Regions from separate parts of the Microbaculum marinum genome, predicted to be linked through region 1. Evidence: riboswitches for the same ligand, from Rfam matches in the RefSeq annotation. Region 1 holds a riboswitch; the other holds the start of a gene.
What was found. Region 1 has a riboswitch for thiamine pyrophosphate ahead of thiM (hydroxyethylthiazole kinase). Riboswitches for the same ligand answer to the same signal wherever they lie in the genome.
Positions count from the first base shown of each region.

Region 2: another riboswitch for thiamine pyrophosphate. It lies ahead of V3328_RS21650 (ABC transporter permease); the one in region 1 lies ahead of thiM (hydroxyethylthiazole kinase).

Region 1 is NZ_JAZHOF010000004.1:122,095-129,231, forward strand. It holds gene V3328_RS10585 (fumarylacetoacetate hydrolase family protein) at 1-243, shown strand, start outside; gene V3328_RS10590 (TRAP transporter substrate-binding protein) at 302-1,393, opposite strand; gene thiD (bifunctional hydroxymethylpyrimidine kinase/phosphomethylpyrimidine kinase) at 1,390-2,211, opposite strand; gene thiE (thiamine phosphate synthase) at 2,208-2,888, opposite strand; gene thiM (hydroxyethylthiazole kinase) at 2,885-3,643, opposite strand; TPP riboswitch at 3,721-3,827, opposite strand; gene V3328_RS10610 (alpha/beta hydrolase) at 3,886-4,701, shown strand; gene V3328_RS10615 (Lrp/AsnC ligand binding domain-containing protein) at 4,940-5,176, shown strand; gene V3328_RS10620 (DMT family transporter) at 5,195-6,157, opposite strand; gene V3328_RS10625 (DUF5993 family protein) at 6,301-6,456, shown strand; gene V3328_RS10630 (disulfide bond formation protein B) at 6,465-7,067, shown strand.
Region 2 is NZ_JAZHOF010000010.1:78,776-85,912, forward strand. It holds gene V3328_RS21630 (hypothetical protein) at 20-433, opposite strand; gene V3328_RS21635 (glutathione S-transferase family protein) at 501-1,130, opposite strand; gene V3328_RS21640 (DUF1697 domain-containing protein) at 1,282-1,797, opposite strand; gene V3328_RS21645 (ABC transporter substrate-binding protein) at 1,834-2,772, opposite strand; gene V3328_RS21650 (ABC transporter permease) at 2,790-3,536, opposite strand; TPP riboswitch at 3,674-3,794, opposite strand; gene V3328_RS21655 (hypothetical protein) at 3,869-5,263, opposite strand; gene V3328_RS21660 (adenylosuccinate synthase) at 5,293-6,585, opposite strand; gene V3328_RS21665 (DMT family transporter) at 6,770-7,137, shown strand, end outside.

The DNA.
Region 1 (7,137 bases):
CTCGACGTCAACGGCAAGCGGATGCAGACCGGCTCCACCACGACGATGATCTTCGGCGTGATCGAGTTGATCGCCTACGCCTCGCGCTTCATGAAGCTTCTGCCAGGCGACATCGTCACCACAGGCACCCCGCCCGGCGTCGGCCTCGGCATGAAGCCGCCGGTGTTCCTGAAGGCCGGCGACGTCGTCGAGCTGTCGATGGAAGGCCTCGGCGAACAGCGCCAGAAGGTCGTCGCGCCGTAATTCCGAAGACTATACTCGATCGAAGGGCGGGGCCGTTGCGGCGCCCGCCCTTTTCGTTTCAGGCGATCCGGCCCGTCAGATACGGCGCGACCGACAGCTCCGACCAGCCCCCGAGCCGCGACAGGGCTGCGGTGTAGGACTCCGATATCTTGCGCGTCTGCGGCGATTTGGCCGCAAGCTCGGCGAGGACTTCGTTCGCCGCCGGCTTCGCGGCCTCGACGAGGTCGGCCGGGAAACGGGCGAAGGTCACCTTGCTCTGGTCGCGCAGCGAGGCGACCGCAACGCCGTTCATCCAGTCGGCTTCGGCCAGCCCGATCGACGCTTCCGCGGCGCATGCCATGGTGACCGCCGCCTGCAGGTCCGGCTCCAGCGCCTCGTAGGCGCCGGTCGAGACGATCGCCTCGCCCGTCCCGTTCGGCTTGTTGAAGCTCGGCCACAGATAGTACGGGGCGACCCGGTCGAAGCCGAGCGCGATGTCCGAGAACGGCCCGAGGAATTCCACCGCGTCGACGACGCCGGATTCGAGCGCCCCGAAGATCTCGCCCGGCGCGATGGCCACCGCATTGGCGCCGAGCCGCCGGAACACCTCGGCGCCGAGGCCGGCGGAGCGGATGTTCAGTCCCGCCAGGTCGTCGACGGACGTCACCGGCTTCTTGAACCAGCCGCCCATCTGGAAGCCGGTGTTGCCGGCCATGAAGGGCTTCACCCCGAAAGGCGCGTAGAGATCGTCCCACAGCGCCTGGCCGCCGCCGCGCTCGACCCAGGCGACGTGCTCGGTCGGCGTCAGGCCAAAGGGAACGGTCGTGAAGAACACCGCGCCGGGTACCTTGCCCTGCCAGAAGAACGAGGCCGTATGGGCGATCTCGGCGGCCCCCTGGGACACCGCGTCGAAGACGCCGAAGGCCGGCACCAGTTCGCCGGCAGCGAACACCTCGACGGTCAGCCGGCCGCCGCTCAGCGTGCCTATCCGGTCGGCGAGGCGCTGCGCGCTGACGCCCGGCCCGGGCAGGTTGGCGGGCCAGGACGTCACCATCTTCCACCTGGTGAGGCCCTGCGCGATCGCCGGCCGCGCCAGCGTCGAGGCGCCGGCCGCTCCGAGGGCTGCGGCGCCGGTCAGCGCCTGGCGGCGGGACAAGGTGGCTTTCGTCATCGTTTCTCTCCCGGCAGGTTCGGCCAGAGGGCATGGAAGTGATGAACCGGCCCCTGGCCGTGGCCGATCCGCAGGTCGTCGGCCGCCGCAAGCGCGGCGGTCAGATAGTCCTTGGCGGCGCGCACGGCCGATGCCAGCGGCGCGCCCGTCGCCAGTCCGGCGGCGATCGCCGACGACAGGGTGCAGCCGGTCCCGTGGGTATTGCGCGTGGCGATGCGCTCCGCCGCCAGCCGCACCACCTCGTCTTGCGTGACGAGCAGGTCGACGGACTCCGCGCCGGTGCCGTGGCCGCCCTTGATCACCACTGCCTCCGGTCCGAGATCGAGCAGGCGCCTGCCCTGCTCGAGCATGGCGTGCTCGTCCCCGGCCGGGTCCGCATCGAGCAGCCGGGCGGCCTCCGGCAGGTTCGGCGTGATCACCATCGCCATCGGCAGCAGGGTATCGCGCAGCGTCGCCACCGCCTCCGGAGTGATCAGCGGATCGCCGCTCTGGGCGACCATGACCGGGTCGAGCACGATGTTGCGGGCCGCAAACTCCGCAAGGCCGTCGGCCACCGCGCGGATGGTCTCGGGCCGACTCAGCATGCCGATCTTCACGGCGTCGACATCGAGATCGGTGAAGACCGACCTCATCTGGGCGCGCACGAACTCGGCCGGAACGTCGTGCACGCCCTGGACGCCGGTCGTGTTCTGCGCGACCAGGGCGGTCATCACCGTGGCGCCGTAGACTCCGAGGGCGGAAAACGTCTTGAGATCGGCCTGGATTCCCGCACCCGCGGTCGGGTCGGTTCCGGCGATCGTCACGGCGATCGCCGTCATGCCGCGCTCCCGGTTGCCGCGCCACGGGCCTCGAGCGCCCGGTCGACGGTGATTCGCAGTCCCCGCGCGGCCGCCTCGGCGTCGTCCGCCATGAAGATCGCCGAGATGATCGCGACGCCGTCGGCGCCCGCGCCGATCACACCCGGCACGCGCTCGTCGTTGATCCCCGCGATCGCGCAGACCGGCAGGTTCGGCCGTCTCGCCCGGACCCGCCCGATGAGCCGCGTCAGCCCGTCGATACCGACCGGCTTGTCGGGGTTGTCCTTGCTGAGCGTCTCGAACACGCCGCCGATCGCGACGTAGTCGATGGCGCCGATCGGGGCGGAATCGACGTCGGCCTCGTTCTTGATCGTCAGCCCGATGATGGCGTTCGGCCCGAGCTGGCGGCGGGCGTCGCGGGCGTCCATGTCGTCCTGGCCGAGATGGACGCCTTCGGCGGCGACGGCCAGCGCGACGTCGACGCGGTCGTTGATCAGCAGCGGCACGCCGCTGCCCCGCATCGCGGCACGGACGAGCCGCGCCTCCTCGACGAAGCGGCGCGTCGATGCCTGCTTGTCGCGAAGCTGGATGAGCGTTGCCCCGCCGGCCACCGCGGCGGCCGCGAGACTGCCCGGATCGCGGCCGCCGCTGCGCGTCGGGTCGACGAGGCCGTATAGTCTGAGATCGACAGGTATCATGAGATCCTCGCTTGCGCGCCGGCCTCCTCGGGCGTCAGCGCGTGAAGTGCGTCCAGGAACGCGGGAACGAAACTGCCCGGGCCGGCGGCCTGCGCGCCCGCCCGCTCCGCCGCAGCGGCGACGAAGCCGAGGCAGGCCGAGGCGGCCGTCACGGGATCGTCCTCGACTGCCAGAAATCCGGCCAGCAACGCCGTCGCGGCGCAGCCGGCCGCGGTGATCGAGGCCATCAGCGGATGGCCGCCGGCAATCCTCACCGCGCGGGCGCCGTCGGTGACGTAGTCGACCTCGCCGGTGCGCACCACCGTGGCGCGCGACGAACGCGCCAGCGCGTCGGCCGCCGCGTCGTCTCCGCCCGCGCCGGTCAGCCCGTCCAGTTCCGGCCGGTTGCCGCGGATCACCGTCGGTCCGCGCGCCAGGAGCTGCCTTGCGAGCGCCAGCCGTGGCCGCGACCGCTCCACGAAGACCGGATCGAGCGCCCACGGGGTGCCGGCTGCGCCTGCCACCCCGACCGCGACATCGATCGCCTCGCGGCGCAGCGGATCCAGGGTGCCGAGGTTGACGAGCAGCGCGTCGGCGCTGGCAACGAAATCGGGCAGTTCTTCGGGATTGACGGTCATCGAGGGGATGGCGCCGGCTGAAAGCAGCACGTTGGCGGTGAAGTTGACCGCCGCGGAATTGGTGATGCAGTGAACCCGGGGCCGGCGTTCGCGAAGCCGGGCAAGCGCGCCGGCGACCGCCGCGGAATCGATCGTCATGCCCGTCATCGACGCACGCGAACGCCCCGGCGGCCACGGAAACCCGCGGCACCTGAATTGTCGAACTTACGGCTTGCGAGATTGTTCATCTCATGTCCCTCCGCCGGCATGATCCGGATCAGGTTCAATGGGTTGACCGGCATTCGGCCTCTCAGTCCCGCACGGGACACCCCAATGAGATCGTGCTAGTCACGTAGCTGACATGCAGGCCGCTTTCAAGACCCGAGGAGCCCGGCACGAAAATGAACGCGACCGACTACGAGGCCGAATACAACAATCGCGCGCGCGTCCCGGAACATCCCGCCATCATCGAGGGCTGGGCGCGCGACGCCGCGGCTTTCCGGGAGCAGGCGGAGTGCGAAACAGCCATTTCCTACGGTGGTCGCGCGCGGAACCGGCTGGACCTGTTCCTCCCCGGCAACGGTGCGAAGGTCGATCGGCTCGCCGTGTTCATCCATGGCGGCTACTGGCAGGGCCTCGACAACAGCTTCTTCAGCCACATGGCGCGCGGCGCCCTCGCCCACGGGCTCGCCGTGGCGGTACCCACCTACACGCTGTGTCCGGAGGTGCGCATCGGCGACATCGTCGCCGAGATGCGGCTTGCCTGCGACTGGCTCTGGGACCGGTTCAGGGTGCCGATGGCTGTCTCCGGCCATTCCGCGGGCGGCCACCTCGCCGCCGCGCTGCTGGCGAGCGAATGGGAACCCGGCGGCCCGGAGATCGTCGCAGCTCAGCCGATCTCCGGCCTGTTCGACCTCGCCCCGCTTATTCCCACCAGCCTGAACGGCGCGCTCCGCCTCGACGAGGCGGAGGCGCGCGACCAGAGCCCGCTGTTCTGGCCGGCCCCGGCGGGACGCAGGCTGCACGCCTGGGTGGGCGGCGAAGAAAGCGGCGAGTTTCACCGCCAGTGCCGCGAGATCGCCAGGACCTGGGGAGCGGCCGGCGTCGAGACCTCCTGCACCTCGCTCGACGGGACGAACCATTTCACCGTCATCGCGCCGCTCGCCGACCCCGACAGCGAGATGACGCGGGACCTCGTCGCCCTGGCCACCGCGTAGGCGCGAGGCCGCTACGGCTCTTCCGCACGGCGCAGGACGCCCGATCGCTCCGCAGCGGGTCCAGGCCCGAAGGGTCAGCGGCTCTCGGGACCGAGAAGCCCTCACGAGAGCAATCGATCGCGACTCCGCCGGACTTGCCGTTTGTACCGGCATCTGGTCACATCGCGGCGACCCCCGGAACCGATTCCGGCGCGCGGGACGAAGCCCGCCCACCGTCCGACATCCTGCGGAGACGCGCATGATCCCGTTTTTCGTCCAGATCAAATGCAATCTCGGCCGCTCCTACGAGGTCGCCAACCAGATCGCCGACGCGGAAATCGCCTCGGAGATCTATTCGACCGCCGGCGACTACGATCTCCTGGTGAAGTTCTACGTCGACGCCGAGACCGACATCGGCCACTTCGTCAACGAGAAGGTGCAGTGCATCGAGGGCATCCGCGACACCTACACGATCATCACCTTCAAGGCGTTCTAGGCGCCTGCGCAGCGCCGGTCACACCGGCGGCAGGCCGGAGCGGCGCATCTCGGCGCGCTTGAGGCCGAGCCAGTGCTCGCGCCAGATCACCGCCAGACCGGCCGCGATGACCACGGTGGATCCGACCAGCACGATAGGCAGCGGCACCTCGCCGAACATCAGGAAGCCGAGCAGGATCGACCAGATCATCGCCGTATAGTCGAACGGCGCGATGACCGACGCCGGCGCGTAGCGGTAGCTCAGCGTCAGCAGTATCTGCCCGAACCCGCCGATCAGGCCGATCGCCAACAGGATCAGCGCGCCCTTCAGATCGGGCATGACCCAGCCGAACGGCAGCGTCGCCAGCCCCATCACCGACGTCGTGATGGAGAAGTAGAAGACGATCGACGCCGTCGTCTCCGATCCCGCCAGGTTGCGGATCTGGATCATCGCCAGCGCCGTCAGCGATGCCGCCACCACGGCCAGCAGGGCACCGAACGCGCCTTCGTCGCCCTTCCATCCGCCGCCGATGTGCGGCCACAGGATCAGGATCACGCCAAGGAAGCCGACGCTGACCGCGGTCCAGCGGAACAGGCGCACCGTTTCGCCGAGCAGCAGTGCAGCCAGCGCCACCGTCATCAGCGGCGAGACGAACTGGATCGCGGTCATGTCCGGCAGCGGCAGGAAGCGCAGCGCCGTGAAGAAGCCGATCATCGCGGCGCCGCCGAACGCGCCGCGCAGGATCTGGCCGCCGAGCCGGTTGGTCCGGAGCGCGGTCGGAAACTCCTTGCGGATAATCATCCAGACGATGAGCGGGCCGAGCGCGAAGAAGCTGCGCGCGAACATCAGTTCGCCCGTCGGGATCGTATCGGCCATGAGCTTCACCAGCGCCGCCATGCTGGTGAGCAGGAACGTCGCGGCGATCTTGAAGCCTATGCCGATGAGATGCTGCAGGGAATCCTCCGGTCGGTACGGAGAACCACGAAACGCGGCGCAGTACAATCGCCGCCGGCGCAGAGCCGCCCTGCTTCATCCGTTTGGCAAGCGGGCGTCGGGTGCTCCGCTGGTGTAGAGTTGCCCGCAAAAGCCCGATTCGATGGCTGCCCTCCGGAAGGTCGGCGGCTGGCCCACCGGAGACACAGCCGATGATGGCCCTGCCCTTCTTCACCGCCTTCCTGGCACTGCTCACCACCTGGCGCGGCTGGCGCGGCGCGACGATGGCGCTGTGGGCGCTGACGATCGTGGTGCTGCTGGTGCTGGTGAAGTTGCACTTCACCGACGCGCTCGACATCGACCTGTGAGGGAACAGATGATGACCCCGTCCCTCGCCCGCACGCTGAACGCACTCGGTCTCGTCGCCATTTCGGTGCCGCTTCTGTTCGCCTTCACCGACCAGTTCGTCAATCACGACCTGCCCTGCCCGCTCTGCCTGTTGCAGAGGGCGGGCTTCGTCGCCGCCGGCATCGGCATCGCGCTGAACGCGATCGAGCCGCGCCCCGCGCACTACGCCATGGCGATCGTATCCTCGATCGTCGGAGCGGCCGTGTCCCTGCGCCAGATCGCCCTGCATGTGGTGCCGGGCACGGGCGGCTACGGCGACCCGTTCCTCGGCATGCACTTCTACACCTGGGCCTTCGTCGTCTTCGTCCTGATCATCCTGGGCTCGGCGGCGATGCTGTTCCTGGAGGGACAGTTCGAGCCCGAGATCGGCTACCAGCGGCCGCGGCTTGCCGGACTCGGACTGTTCGCCGTCGCGTTGTTTGCCCTCATCGCGCTGGGCAACGCCGTCTCCACGGTTGCGGAATGCGAGCTCGGCCTGTGCCCGGACAATCCGACGACCTACCAGCTCTTCGAGGGACAGCCCGCCCAGGGGACGCCGCCGGACGACGGCGGTTCGGCAACCGCCCAGTGATACCGCCCAGTGATACCGGCCTGATACCGGCCTGATACCGACCTGATACCGGCCGCGGGATCCTGGCGCA
Region 2 (7,137 bases), on a different contig from region 1:
AGGTGCGTCGTGGATTCGGTCAGACGGACCTTGCAGGAGGTGCGCGGATCGCGCCGGGCGCGTCCGGGGCTGCGGCAATGTTGGAGGCGGCCGCATGCGGCCGCATCGGCGCGCCGAAGTCGAGCGGCAGGCCGTCCTGTGCGACGGCAAGGGCGGCAAGGCCGATGCCGCCGGCGTGGACGCAGCCAGTGGCGCAGCAATTCGTTTTCTCGTGCCCGGGTCTGGTGTCCGGCGCGCTCGCCGGATCGGCGACCCGCGCAAAGCCGCTGCCCGTGCAGATGACCGTCGTCCCGTCCGCCAGACGGAAGCTCGAAAAGGCGCCGGCCACGCCCCCGGCCGAGAGCAGGCCGGGCATCAGGAAGGCGAGAATGGCCAGCACGGCGAACGGATGCCGCTCGCGGATCAGGGTCTGGATGATGCCGGCCGATCTCATGAGGCCAGTCTAGCGGCTATCCGGCGGATGCAATTGCGGCATTCGGGCGCGGGCGTCCGGCGGTGCCTCAGGGCATCGGGATCGGCTGGCCGCGAGCCGGCACGTCGTAGCCCTTCTGGACTGCCGGCCGCTCCGCGATGCGGGTGTACCAGTCCTTCACGTTGGGAAATTCGTTCAGGTCGATACCCTGCCACTCGAATCGCGAGGCCCAGGGCCAGGTCGCGATATCGGCCATCGAGTACTCGTCGGCCAGGAAGTCGCGCCGCTCCAGGCGCCGGTCGAGCACGCCGTAGAGCCGCTTCGCTTCCTTGGCGTAGCGCTCTTCGGCATATTCCGCCTTGCCCTTGTTGAAGTGCAGGAAGTGGTGGGCCTGACCCAGCATCGGGCCGAAACCGCCCATCTGCCACATCAGCCACTCGACCGCGTGCCAGTGTCCGGCCTCGCTGGAGGGCATCAGCTTTCCGGTCTTCTTGGCGAGATAGAGCAGGATCGCCCCCGATTCCATCAGGGACAGGCCGGTGTCGCCGTCGACGATGGCGGGAATCTTGTTGTTCGGGCTGATCTTCAGGAAGGACGGCGCGAACTGGTCGTCCTGCATGATGTTGATTTCGTGGAGGTTGTACGGCAGCCCGAGCTCTTCCAGCGCTATCGAGACCTTGCGGCCGTTCGGCGTGGACCAGGTGTAAAGATCGATCACGGCGGTCTCCCCATTCGTACGGATCGTGACATGCGCCGGTCGATATCCGGGACTCAAGCGCGACGGGCGGCCACTCTACACGCGGTCGCCTGGATTTGAAGGGCACTGCCGCAACAGCGCTCCCGCGGACCTGTCCCAAGTACCCTCAGGATCAGCGTCTGCTGCCGGCCAGTTCCACCAGTTTGGCAATGGTGTTCATGTTGCGTGCCGTCCCGGATGCGGCGGCAGGGATCTTCAGTTTCGAGCGACCCATGCCGGACGTGTAGTGCACATAGATCTCGCGTGCGCCCGGAACGATCTCCTCGTCCGTCATGCCGCGGACGTCCTCCAGCGCGCCGGCGCGCGGCGGTTCGTCGAGGAAGATCGCGACCGTCCACTTCGCGGCCCTGTCGGAGAAGGGATTGCGATCGAGGACGGCCGCCATTTCGGCGGCGGTGCGGACCAGTACCCCGACCGGCCTACCAGCGTAAGCCTCGAGCCGGGTCCGAAGCGCCATCTTGACCGCCATCTCGTCCTTTTCGCTGTCGAAGACGACGTTGCCGCTGGCAATATACGTGCGTACGCCGGTCAGCTCCGCGTCCTCGCATATCGCCTTCAGCCTGGCCATCGGCAGCTTGCCGGTGCCCCCGACATTGATGGCGCGCAGCAGTGCCGTATAGGTCGTCATCCGGTAGATGGTTCCCCCGCGGCCTCTGACCCCGGCCTACTTCAGCTCCACAGCATACTCGCCGACCGGCACCGTTTCCTCGATAAGCCCGCGGTCTTTCATGAAATCTCCGAACCGTTCGTAGCGGGTCCGGTCGAGCGCGGCGGGGCGCTTGGCGAAGCGGGGCAGGGTGTCGAACCAGGCCCTCTTGTTGAGCTCGTTGTCGAGGTCGGGATGTGCGGCGACGAACAGGTCCCAGCCTTCCTCGGGGTGATTGGTGAGCCAGATCGTCGCCTCCTCGATCGCAGCGACGAAGCGCGGCAGGCGATCGTCCTCCAGCATGTCGTTGCGGGCGAGCAGGACCAGTTCGTCGTACACCGGGACACCAACCTCCTCGGGATAGAACGCCCGTCCGGGCCGGCCGTCGATGTCCATCTGGTTGAGCTCGAAATTGCGGAAGGCGCCGATCACCGCGTCGACCTGTCCGGCGTAGAGCGACGGTGACAGCGAGAAGTTGACGTTGACCAGTTCGACGTCGTCGAGGCTGAGGCCGGCCCCCTCCAGCATGGTGCCGAGCAGGGCGTCCTCGAAGCCGCCGACCGAAAAGCCCACGGTCTTGCCCTTCAGGTCGGACATTTCCGTGATCGGACTGTCTTCGAGCACGACGAGGGCGTTCAGCGGCGTCTCCACCAGGGTCGCGATGCGCGACAGCGGGAGGCCTTCCTTGACCTGCATGTAGAGGTTGGGCTGGTAGGAGATCGCCACGTCCGCCTGGCCTGCCGCGACCAGGCGGGGCGGAGCGGCCGGGTCGGCCGGCGCGATCAGTTCGACGTCCAGCCCGTGCTCGGCGAAGGTGCCGCGCTCGGCGGCGACGACCAGCGGTGCATGGTCTGGATTGACGAACCAGTCGAGCAGGACGGTGAGCCGGTCGGCGGCAGACGCCGACAGGGGCATCAGGCAGACAAGCACGGCGAAGGCGAACAAGATCGGACGCATGGAAATCTCCGTAGTTCTCAGGTTTCGGTTTCTTCGATCCAGGGCACCATCCGGCGGGTGAGCCCGTCGACGACAGCCCGGATCACGAGAGCCATCAGGGCAAGGAGGAAAAGCGCGGCGAACAGGACGTCGGTCTGCACCCGCGCGTTGGCCTGCAGCATGACGAAGCCGAGGCCGGCCGAGGCTCCCACCCATTCGCCGACGACCGCGCCGATCGGCGCGACGGCCGCAGCGACCCTGAGGCCGGAGGCAAGGCCGGGCAGCGCGGAGGGAAACCGGACAAGCGCCAGCGTGTCGAAGCGGCCGGCGCGGGAGATCGCGGCGAGGTCCAGCAGTCCCGGATCCGTACGGCGCAGCCCGTCAAGGAAGGCGGAGGCGACGGGAAAGAAGATGATCAGGGTCGCCATGACGATCTTCGAGGCCATGCCGAAGCCTAGCCAGATCACCAGGAGCGGTGCGATCGCAAACACCGGCAGCGCCTGGCTGGCCACCATCAGCGGGAGCATGACCCGGCCGGCGGCCGGAAACAGGCTCGCCGACAGTGCGGTGATCATTCCCAGAGCCGTACCGGCAACCAGGCCGAGCACGATCTCCGCTCCGGTGACTGCGGCATTGGTTGCGAGGAACCCGGCCTGTGCGAACAGCGCTGTCGCGATCCGGCTCGGCGGCGGCAGAATGTAGGCCGGCACGGCCAGGACCGTGACGAGGGCCTGCCAGGCGCCGAGTATCAGCGCTGAGATTGCCAGCATGCGTAGCAGACGCATGGAGAGCGACCGCCTAGTGGCCGCGTGGCGTTGCGGCTGGGTCCGGCGGCTGCGAATTTGGCGAAGGATGCATCTTGGATCTCCGCTTCTGACGACAGGGAGATCCGGGGACTCTAGGCTTAGGGGAGATCAGGCTCGGTCGACTGAGGTTCCTGTCCCTTCGCCGGCATGACCCGGATCAGGTTCGAAGGGTTCGGCCGGTCCGCACATCGCGGCATGACCATCTCAGCTCCGTTCGGAGCACCCCTCGGAACGACGGAAAACATGGAGCAGGTCGGCGGCGAAGGCAAGTGCGAAGACCGCGATACCTGCCATCGCCTTCCGGCTGCCCGCTATTCGCCCCAGGCTGCGAAGGCTTCGTTGAAGACCCGGGTGCCGGTTTCGCCCTTGGCGAGCGACAGCATCGCCCGGCCGCCGTCCTCGTAGATGATCGGCACGTCGATGAAGCCGCGCGACTTCATTTCCTCGATGTTGCGGGTCTGGTCGAGTTCCGATTCCGACAGACCGACGAGGAAGTAGCCGTCCATCACCGGCACCACCGCACCGACCAGCGGCTGGCCCGTCGACCGCGGCGTCGCCTTCATGATCAGGCCCGGTACGTTGGAGATGCCGCCGTTCGTGAAGTTGGGCCCGGTCTCGAACACCAGCTCGACGAGATGGCTGGCCGGCAGCGCCTGGTCCTCGTTGCGGCGGATGCTGACAGAAAGGGAAATATCCTTCTCCGGCACCCGCACGGTGCCGCGGATGACCTTTTCGGTGCCGCCGATCGCCTCGGTGTCGTCAGCGAGGACCCAGTCCACCGAGCCGCCCAGCGTCGAGGCGGGAGTGACGCCGGCGGCGCTCTCCTCGATCAACAGCGCCTGGGCGACCCGATCGCCATCCGCCGCGGTCGCCGGCGGCGGCGACTGCGGCTGGCTTGCCGGCGCCGAGGTCGAAGGGGATGGGGTTTGCGGTTCGGAGGTTCCGGACTGGCCCTGTGCCGGCTGCTGCTGGTCGGGCGTGTCAGCGTCGCCCGGCAGGCGATCGGCGATCTTGCCGCCGTCCTCGGTCGCGTCGCCGGAACTCAGCGAGTCGACGATCTGGGAGACGGTGTCGCGCTGCCAGAAACCGACGCCGGCGATGCCCACGATCACGAGCCCCAGGATGATCCACGCGACGAAGCGGCCCGATCCGCCCTTCTCGGCCACGTCCTCCTCGTCGTAATACTCCGTCTGCCGGGATGCGCGGCCCGGGGGGGTGTCGTATTGCGCCGAGGCCGCCGGCTCGTGGCGGGACGCGTAGGAATCCTCCCACCCGCCCGCATCGGCGGCGGCGTGATCGGTCTCGGGCGTCTCGTAGTCGTGAGATGGCGGATTGTGAGGCGGCGGCGGAGCGGGCTGGAATCCACGGTCGGGTGTGGCGGGCGCGTGTGCGCCGGATGACGCGGCAGCGGCGGCGGCAGAGGCGGATGCCTGTGCACCGGCTGCAGGAGAACTCGTCTCGGGTTCGGTCCTCTCCTGCGCCTCCTCGGAGTCGGCGCCCGCGAACTCCTTCTCGAGATCCTCGATCGCCTCGTCGAGCCCCCTGATCTGACGGTCGACTTCCTCGGGGCCGAGCGGCGGCTCGATCGCTTCGAGCTGCGCGCGCAAGGCCGTCCGGGCCTTGCCGTAGATGGCCTGGCGCGTGGCTTCGGTGTTGTTGTCGAGGTTCCCCACCGCCCGCCGGAGAACCGAAACGAAATCAGCCATTTTTCGTACTTTGCTTTCCTGAGGTGCTCTTAATCCTCAAACGGATCGTGAACAAGAATTGTGTCTTCCCTGCGCGGGCTCGTCGACAGCAGCGCGACCGGTGCGGCGATCAGTTCCTCGATTCTGCGTACGTACTTGACCGCCTGGGCCGGGAGCTCGGCCCAGGACCGCGCGCCTTCCGTGCTTTCCGACCAGCCTTCGAACGTTTCGTAGATCGGTTCGACCCGCGCCTGTGCGTCGCGCGACGCCGGCAGGTGATCGACGGATTTGCCGTCGAGCCGGTATTCCACACAGACCTTGATCTCGTCAAATCCGTCGAGGACGTCGAGTTTGGTGAGGGCGATGCCGTGGATGCCGCCGGTGCGGATCGCCTGGCGGACGAGGACGGCGTCGAACCAGCCGCAACGGCGCTTGCGGCCGGTGACGGTGCCGAATTCGTGGCCGAGTTCGCCGAGCCGGTTGCCGATCTCGTTGTCCTGCTCGGTGGGGAACGGACCGCCGCCGACGCGGGTGGTGTAAGCCTTTGTTATACCGAGCACATAGCCCAGCGCAGACGGCGCGCTGCCGGTGCCGGTGGCCGCCTGGGCGGCGACGGTGTTCGACGAGGTGACATACGGATAGGTGCCGTGATCGATGTCGAGCAGGGTGCCCTGGGCGCCTTCGAACAGGATCCGGCGGCCGCCGCGGCGCTCGCTGTCGAGCAGTGCCCAGACCGAGCATGCGTGTGCCAGGATACTGTCAGAAATGTGCCGTAGCTCTGCCTCCAGTGTGTCAGCATCGACCTCCGGTCTGCCAAGCCCGCGGCGCAGCGCGTTGTGGTGAACGAGCAGACGCTCGACCTTGCCGGCGAGCCGGTCGGGCTCGGCGAGATCGCAGACGCGGATCGCGCGGCGGCCGGCCTTGTCCTCGTAGGCGGGGCCGATGCCGCGCTTGGTGGTGCCGATCTGGGCGGCGCCGGCGGCCTCCTCGCGGAACGCGTCGAGTTCGCGGTGCAGCGGCAGGATCAGCGTCGCGTTGTCGGCGATGCGCAGGTTCTCGGGCGTGATCTCGACGCCCTGTTCGCGCAGCCGGCCGATCTCGTCGGCCAGCGCCCACGGGTCGATCACCACGCCGTTGCCGATCACCGACAGCTTGCCGGGCCGCACGATGCCGGACGGCAGCAGGCTCAGCTTGTACGTCTTGCCGTCGACCACCAGCGTATGACCGGCGTTGTGGCCGCCCTGAAAGCGCACCACCACGTCGGCGCGCTCCGACAGCCAGTCGACAACCTTGCCTTTTCCCTCGTCGCCCCACTGCGAGCCGACGACTACGACATTCGCCATATATCCAGATTTCCCTGTGCGCCGCTTTACGCGTGTCCGGTTCGTTGCCTCGAGCCTTTCCCCCGGGCCAAAGGCGCGCGACTATAGCGACACTTTTGCGTCTGCGCGACTGTCCCAAACGGCTTTACATGGCAGCCTATAGCCGGTAGCGAAGCGCCTTTCCAAGCAACTTCCAAAAAGACCGATGCCAGGAAGGTTCGCCCGATTCGGCCAGTGGCTCTACGGCCAGGCCTATCTGCTGCTCACCCTCACGACGCTGTTCTGGGCCGGCAACATCGTGCTCGGCCGGCTCGTCGCCGGGCACGTTCCGCCGGTGGCGCTGGCGTCGGTGCGCTGGGGCGGCGCCTTCCTGATCCTGCTGCCGTTCGCCTGGCCGCACCTGAAGCGCGACTGGCCGGTGATCATGCGGCACATGCCGATGATGCTGGTGCTGAGCTTCACCGGCATCACGGCCTACAACACCATGGTCTATTTCGGCCTGCAGTTCACCGGCGCGCTGAACGGGGTGCTGCTGCAGTCCTCGCAGCCGCTGATCATCGCGCTGGCGACGTT